DNA from 2 places in the Amycolatopsis sp. MEPSY49 genome. Region 1 is predicted to be linked to the other one. Evidence: riboswitches for the same ligand, from Rfam matches in the RefSeq annotation. Region 1 holds a riboswitch; the other holds the start of a gene.
The links. Region 1 has a riboswitch for S-adenosylmethionine ahead of thrC (threonine synthase). Riboswitches for the same ligand answer to the same signal wherever they lie in the genome.
Positions count from the first base shown of each region.

Region 1 (3,252 bases):
GGTCGCCGGAACGGCGATCGTCCGCCGAGGCGAGCCGCGAGGCCCGCCCCGCCGGTGAGTCCGGATCGGCGCGGGTTGTCGGTGCAGTTGCGAGTGCCGAGGCAAATCGCGAGTTTCGTCCCGGCGCCAAGGCCGGGCAGGCTTGGGGTTGTGGTGGTGTGGCGGGAGGCGCCGAAGCTGCCGGGATCCTGGCCGTCGGGCGAGAGTGCGCCCGCTGCCCGCTGCCCGCTGCCCGCTGCCCGCCGCCGGACGCGGGGCGAGCACTTGGCTCGCCCCGGCCACCGGGCCGAGTGCGGTCGGTGGCGGGTAGTCCCGTGGCCGCCGGCCGTCCTGCGTGATCGCCCAACTGGCGCGCCGGTCGGGGCGAGCCGGCTGCTTGCGACCGGAAGCCGGGGCGGGCACGTGGCCCGCCCCGGCGGGACGTCAGTAGCCGAGTGCCTCGTTCACCGCGGCGGCCGACGGCGGCACGGTCGCCTTCGGGCCGATGTGGTTCTCGACCGCGTCTAGGGTCTTGAGGCCGTCGCCGGTGATCAGGAGGACCGTCTCGGCGTCCGGGTCGAGCTTGCCCGTCTCGACGAGCTTCTTCGCCGTGGCCACGGTGACCCCGCCGGCCGTCTCGGTGAAGATGCCCTCGGTGCGGGCCAGCAGCCGGATGCCTTCGACGACCTCTTCGTCGGTGACGTCCTCGATCGCGCCGCCGGTGCGGTTGACGATGTCGAGGACGTACGGGCCGTCGGCCGGGTTGCCGATCGCCAGCGAGCGGGCGATCGTGTCCGGCTTCACCGGCTGGACCACGTCCTGGCCGGCGCGGAACGCGGCCGACACCGGCGAGCAGCCGGTCGCCTGCGCGCCGAACACCTTGTACGGGCTGGCGTCCACGAGACCGAGCTGGCCCAGCTCGCGGAAACCCTTGTCCACCTTCGTCAACTGCGAACCGGAGGCGATCGGCACGACGATCTGCGGCGGGATGCGCCAGCCGAGCTGCTCGGCGACCTCGTAGGCCAGCGTCTTCGAGCCCTCCGAGTAGTACGGCCGGACGTTCACGTTCACGAACGCCCACTTCGGGTGCTCGCCGGCGAGCTCGGTGGCGAGGCGGTTGACGTCGTCGTAGTTGCCGTCGACGGCGATCAGGTCACCGTCGTACACCGCGGTGGTCAGGATCTTGGCGCGCTCGAGGGTCTTGGGGATCAGCACGACCGACCGCCAGCCGGCGCGGGCCGCGGCGGCGGCCGTCGCGTTGGCCAGGTTGCCGGTCGACGGACACGCGAGCACCTCGAACCCGAACTCGCGGGCCGCGGCCAGCGCGACGGCGACGACGCGGTCCTTGAACGAGTGCGTCGGGTTGCCGGTGTCGTCCTTGACCCACACGCGCTTGAGGCCGAGTTCCTTGGCGAGGCGGTCGGCGCGGATCAGCCGGGTCGCGCCGGGCTCGGTGTTCGGGATCTCTTCGACGTTGGACGGAACCGGGAGGAGCTTCTTGTAGCGCCAGATGTTCTTGGGGCCGGCCTCGATGTCTTCGCGGCGGACGCGGCCGAAGTCGTAGGCGACCTCGAGCGGCGAGAAGTCCTCGGCGGAGACGAACTCGGGGGCGAGCGGCTGCCGGTGACCCTCTTCCTTCGACACCAGTTCGACGGCGGGACCGAGATCCGGGGTCTTCGTGGTGGAGGTCGTGCCGAGGGTTGCGGTCATCGCGAGGTTCCTTTCCTCATCTGCCCCGCCGAAGCGGGCCGGAATTGGCACCGTGGTCGTCAGCTACCCCGCGATCGCGGGATGACGGGCTGTACGCCGGTTGCCGGGGCTTCGTCGGGCCGTTCCCTCTGCCCCTCTGGATGAGCGGTATTCGGTTGTCGGTGCGCGCGAGCGAGCGCGCCGCCTCGAGAACACCGTACGACATGGCGCTCACGCCGTGCCATGCCGGCCGCCCGACATCACCGGAGCGGGCGCACGACACCGCAAGTGAGAGGATCCTCGGGTGACCGCGCAAGCCACCGCCCCCGCCCCGCTGCACCTGGTGCTGGGCGAGGAAGAACTGCTGATCGAACGGGCCGTCCGCGAGACGCTCGCCGCCGCCCGCGCGATCGACGCCACGGCCGAGCTGACCCGGGTCCGGGTGTCGGATCTCACAGCCCCCGAGCTGGCCGAACTCGTCAGCCCGTCGCTGTTCAGCGAAGGCCGCGTGATCGTCCTGGAGTCGGCGCAGGACATCTCGCAGGAGCTTTCCGACGCCGTGGCGTCGTACCTGAAGGACCCCGCGGACGGCGTCGTGCTGGTCGTCGTGCACACCGGCGGTGGCCGCAGCAAGGCGGGCAAGTCGCTCCCCGGGGCGCTGAAGAAGGCCGGCGCCGAGGTCACGGAGTGCCCGAAGCTGACCAAGCCGGCCGAGCGCGAGCAGTTCGTGCGGCACGAGATCCGCCGCGCGGGCGGCAAGATCGACCCGGCGGGGGTCGCGGCCCTGATCGACGCGGTGGGCTCCGACCTGCGTGAACTCTCCTCGGCGGCGAGCCAGCTGGTCGCCGACACGGGCGGGACGGTCGACGCCGACGCCGTCCGCCGCTACCACCGCGGGCGCGCCGACGTGACGGGTTTCGCGGTCGCGGAGAAGGCGGTGAGCGGCGACCGGTCGGCGGCGCTGGAGTCGCTGCGCTGGGCGATGCAGCTGGGCGTCCCGCACGTCCTGGTGGCGGACGCACTGGCCGACGCCGTCCGCACGATCGCCCGGGTCTCGGGCGCGGGCCGCGGCAACCCGAACCAGCTGGCCGGCGAGCTGGGCATGCCGCCGTGGAAGATTCGCAAGGCCCAGGGCCAGTCGCGAGGCTGGAACCAGGACGGGCTGGCCACGGCGATGCGCGTGGTGGCGCGCCTGAACGCGGAGGTCAAGGGCGTGGCGGCCGATCCGGGCTACGCGCTCGAGCGCGCGGTCCTGGAGGTGGCGGCCGCCAAGGGCTGACCCCGGACATGAGGAAGGCCCCGGCCGAAGCCGGGGCCTTCCCAGAAATCAACCAGCTCAGAGCGCGTTGACGCGCTTCGCGAGCGCCGACTTCTTGTTGGCGGCCTGGTTGGCGTGGATGACGCCCTTCGAGACGGCCTTGTCCAGCTTCTGGGCGGCGTCGCGCTGCAGCTCGACGGCCTTGGCCTTGTCGCCGGCCTCGGCGGCTTCGCGGACCTTGCGGATCGCGGTCTTCACCGAGGACCGGATCGCCTGGTTGCGCTGACGCGCCTTCTCGTTCGTCGTGATGCGCTTGATCTGCGACT
Region 1 is NZ_JBDLYJ010000003.1:281,551-284,802, forward strand. Features, by position in the region: gene ABFJ78_RS15960 (ComEC/Rec2 family competence protein) at 1-58, shown strand, start outside; gene thrC (threonine synthase) at 424-1,689, opposite strand; SAM riboswitch class I at 1,703-1,836, opposite strand; gene holA (DNA polymerase III subunit delta) at 1,973-2,947, shown strand; gene rpsT (30S ribosomal protein S20) at 3,005-3,252, opposite strand, start outside.

Region 2 (3,252 bases), on a different contig from region 1:
CGGCGTCGACAGGCCGCGCTCGTCGAAGGCCAGCACCCAGTGGAAGGTGTGCCGCGACAGCACCGGGACGAGCCGCTCGCCGCGCCCGGTGCCCAGCGCCGTGCCGCCGTAGAGCGCGAAGGGGACGTCGCTGCCCAGGCCGGCGGCGATCTCGGCGAGTTCGTCGCGCGTGACGTCGAGGTTCCACAGGCTCGCCAGCCCGACCAGGGTCGCGGCCGCGTCGGCGCTGCCGCCGGCCATGCCGCCCGCGACCGGGATGCCCTTGCGCAGCACCACCCGGATCTTCGGGTCGCCGGTGCGCCCGACGTGCGCGGACAGCGCTTCGACCGCGCGCCAGGCCAGGTTTTCGGGGCCGGTCGGGACCGTGCCCTCACCCTCGCCGTAGATCTCCAGCCCTGGCTCTTCGGTGACGGCGACGGTCACCTCGTCGGTCAGCGACAGGGCCTGGAACACGGTCACCAGCTCGTGGTAACCGTCTTCGCGCAGGTCGTCGACCGCCAGGTGCAGGTTGACCTTGGCCGGGACCCGGACGGTGACTGGGGGCGGAACTACGGCGAGCACCCGACCAGCCTACGTGCCCGCGAAAACGCCCCAATGTGGCCTTGGTTGCGTCAGACGCACCGAAGGCCGCCTTGGGTGCGTCTGACGCACCGAAGGCCACATTGGGGCGCTTGGGTCAGGCTGCCGCGACGCCCTGCGGGCCGCGGGCGGTGTGCGTCACGTGGCCGCCGCGCTCGGCGACCCACGCGAGGGCCGCGTCGGCGCGCTCGCCGCGGACGCCAAGGCGGAAGCGGCCGACCGGGGTGTCGCCGATGCGGGTCAGGCCGCCGCCGATGGTGGCGAACTCGACGTCGAACCGGCCCGCCGCCTCCGGCAGCAGCGCGCCGACCGACGCGAAGCCGACCAGCACGACGTCGACCGAGCGGTCGTAGCGCGACGACTGCGAGCGGGTGGTCTCGATGGCGGGCAGCAGCGCCTGCGCGGTGCGGCTGGCCGGGTCGGAGATCAGGTCGAGCACCGTGCCGCGCTCGACGACCGTGCCGTCTTCGAGCACCGCGACGTCGTCGCAGACCCGGCGGACCACGCCGGCGTCCGGCGTCGTGATGACGACGGTGGTGCCCAGCTCGGAGCGGGCGCGGTCGAGCACGGTGAGCACCGAGCCGGCCTCCTCCGGGTCGACGCCGGCCGTCGGGTCGTCGGCCAGCAGCACGGCGGGCGCCGCCGCGAGGGCCTTCGCGACCGCGACGCGGCGAAGCTGACCCTCCGACAGCTCGCCGGGACGCTGCGTCGCGCGCTGCGTCAGGCCGACGAGGTCGAGCAGCGAGCCGACCCGGCTGCGGCGCTGCGGGCCGTCGACGCCGAGCTGCTCGAGCGGGGAGGCGATGTTGCCGGCGATGGTGCGCTCGGCGATCAGCTCCGGCTTGGTCGAGACGACGCCGAGCTGACGGCGGATCTCGCGCAGGCGGCGGCCGTCGAGGGTGCCGGTGTTGAGGCCGTCGAGCCGGACGACGCCGCGGTCGGGCCGCTCCTGCAGCGCGATGCACCGCGCCAGGACGGACTTGCCCGAACCGGCGGGGCCGACCACGCCGAACAGCGAGCCGGCCTGGACGTCGACGCTCACGTCCCGCAGGGCGACGACCGAATTTCCGTTGGTGGCAAAGGTTTTGGACAGGTTTTCGACGGTGATCACGAAGGCTCCAGAAAACGGGGTGCGCGCAGCGCGCGGCACCCGGCCGCAAGCGAAATCCGTCCTATGTGGACGGTGCGTGAAGAAGAGGTGGACCGGCTACGACAAGCTCAGTGGGAGCGTCGACATGCGGTCACGGAGCGGCGGCCTTCGTCGACAACGCGACGCCTGGTCAGGAGCAGGGGGCGGGCTACCCTCTTCATCGGAAACGGCCTCCATCGGTCCTGGCGGTAGCACCTGCCCTGTGGAGGGTGGTTGCTGCGACTTCGGCGAGCCAGGTCTCTCAGTCGCTCGGGATGGACGTACTGAGTAAAACCGATCCCGAGGAGCGAAAGCAAGCCCGTTGGCCCAGATCACACGTCTGGAGGTGTCCGAATCGCGAGATGGCACGGCAAGAGGCGTATTTTCGCCGGACTGCGTTGACTTCCACTGTGGACCTGCTAACGGACCGCGGCGATCCTCGCGAAGTCGTGCACATCCAGCTGCTCACCGCGGGTCTTCGGGTCGATCCCGGCGGCCGTGAGCAGTTCGCCGGCCCGCTCGGCGGAGCCCGCCCAGCCGGCGAGTGCGGCCCGGAGGGTCTTCCTGCGCTGTGAGAAAGCGGCGTCGACGAGGCCGAAGAGCCGATCGCGGTCGTCCGACGCCGGAGCGTCACCGCGTTCGAAGGCGACGAGCGCCGAGTCGACGTTGGGCACCGGCCAGAACACCGAGCGCGGCACGGCGGCGACCTTGCGGGCCGGGCCGTACCAGGCGAGCTTGACGCTGGGGACGCCGTAGATCCGGCTGCCGGGGCCGGCGGCCATCCGGTCGGCGACCTCGGTCTGGACCATGACGAGGCCGGATTTCAGGGACGGCACCTCGGCGAGCAGGTGCAGCACGACGGGGACGGCGACGTTGTAGGGCAGGTTGGCGACGAGCGCGGTCGGCTCGCCAAGCTGCTCGCGGGTGACGCGCAGGGCATCGGCGCCGACGACGGTCAGCCGGTCCGCGGCGTCCGGCCCCCGCTCGGCGACGGTCTTGGGCAGCCGTTCGGCGAGCTTGGGATCGATCTCGACGGCGACGACGTGCGCGCCGGTGGCGAGCAGCCCGAGGGTGAGCGAACCGAGCCCGGGCCCGACCTCGAGGACGACGTCGCCTTCGCCGACGCCGGCCAGCTCGACGATCCGCCGGACGGTGTTGGGATCGTGCACGAAGTTCTGCCCGAGCTTCTTGGTCGGCCGCACGTCGAGCTCGGCCGCCAGCCCGCGGATTTCGGCAGGTCCCAGCAGTTCAACCACCGGTGGAGCTTACCGATCGTGCTCGGGCAGCACCGCGAGGGCGGCCGTCGCCGGCTCGCGGACGCGCTGCCAGTCCGATTCGGTCGCGAGGGCTTCGGTGCGCCAGAGGCCGGCTTCCCCGCTCATCCGCTCCAGCAGGCGGTCCAGCTCGGTGAGGATCGGTGCCGCGTCGCCGTGGCCCAGGCTGCGACCGAGGTCTTCGTGAAAATCGTCGAACTCGGTCGCGAGTTCGTCCGCGACGGCGAGGCCGTTCTCGCGCAGCCAGGCCTGCTGCCGGTCTGCGGGCCG
Region 2 is NZ_JBDLYJ010000001.1:1,694,426-1,697,677, reverse strand. Features, by position in the region: gene ABFJ78_RS08545 (4-(cytidine 5'-diphospho)-2-C-methyl-D-erythritol kinase) at 1-561, opposite strand, end outside; gene ABFJ78_RS08540 (methionine ABC transporter ATP-binding protein) at 677-1,690, opposite strand; SAM riboswitch class I at 1,900-1,990, opposite strand; gene rsmA (16S rRNA (adenine(1518)-N(6)/adenine(1519)-N(6))-dimethyltransferase RsmA) at 2,128-2,964, opposite strand; gene ABFJ78_RS08530 (hypothetical protein) at 2,974-3,252, opposite strand, start outside.
Region 2: linked by a shared signal. The riboswitch ahead of ABFJ78_RS08540 (methionine ABC transporter ATP-binding protein) and the one ahead of thrC (threonine synthase) in region 1 are both predicted to bind S-adenosylmethionine.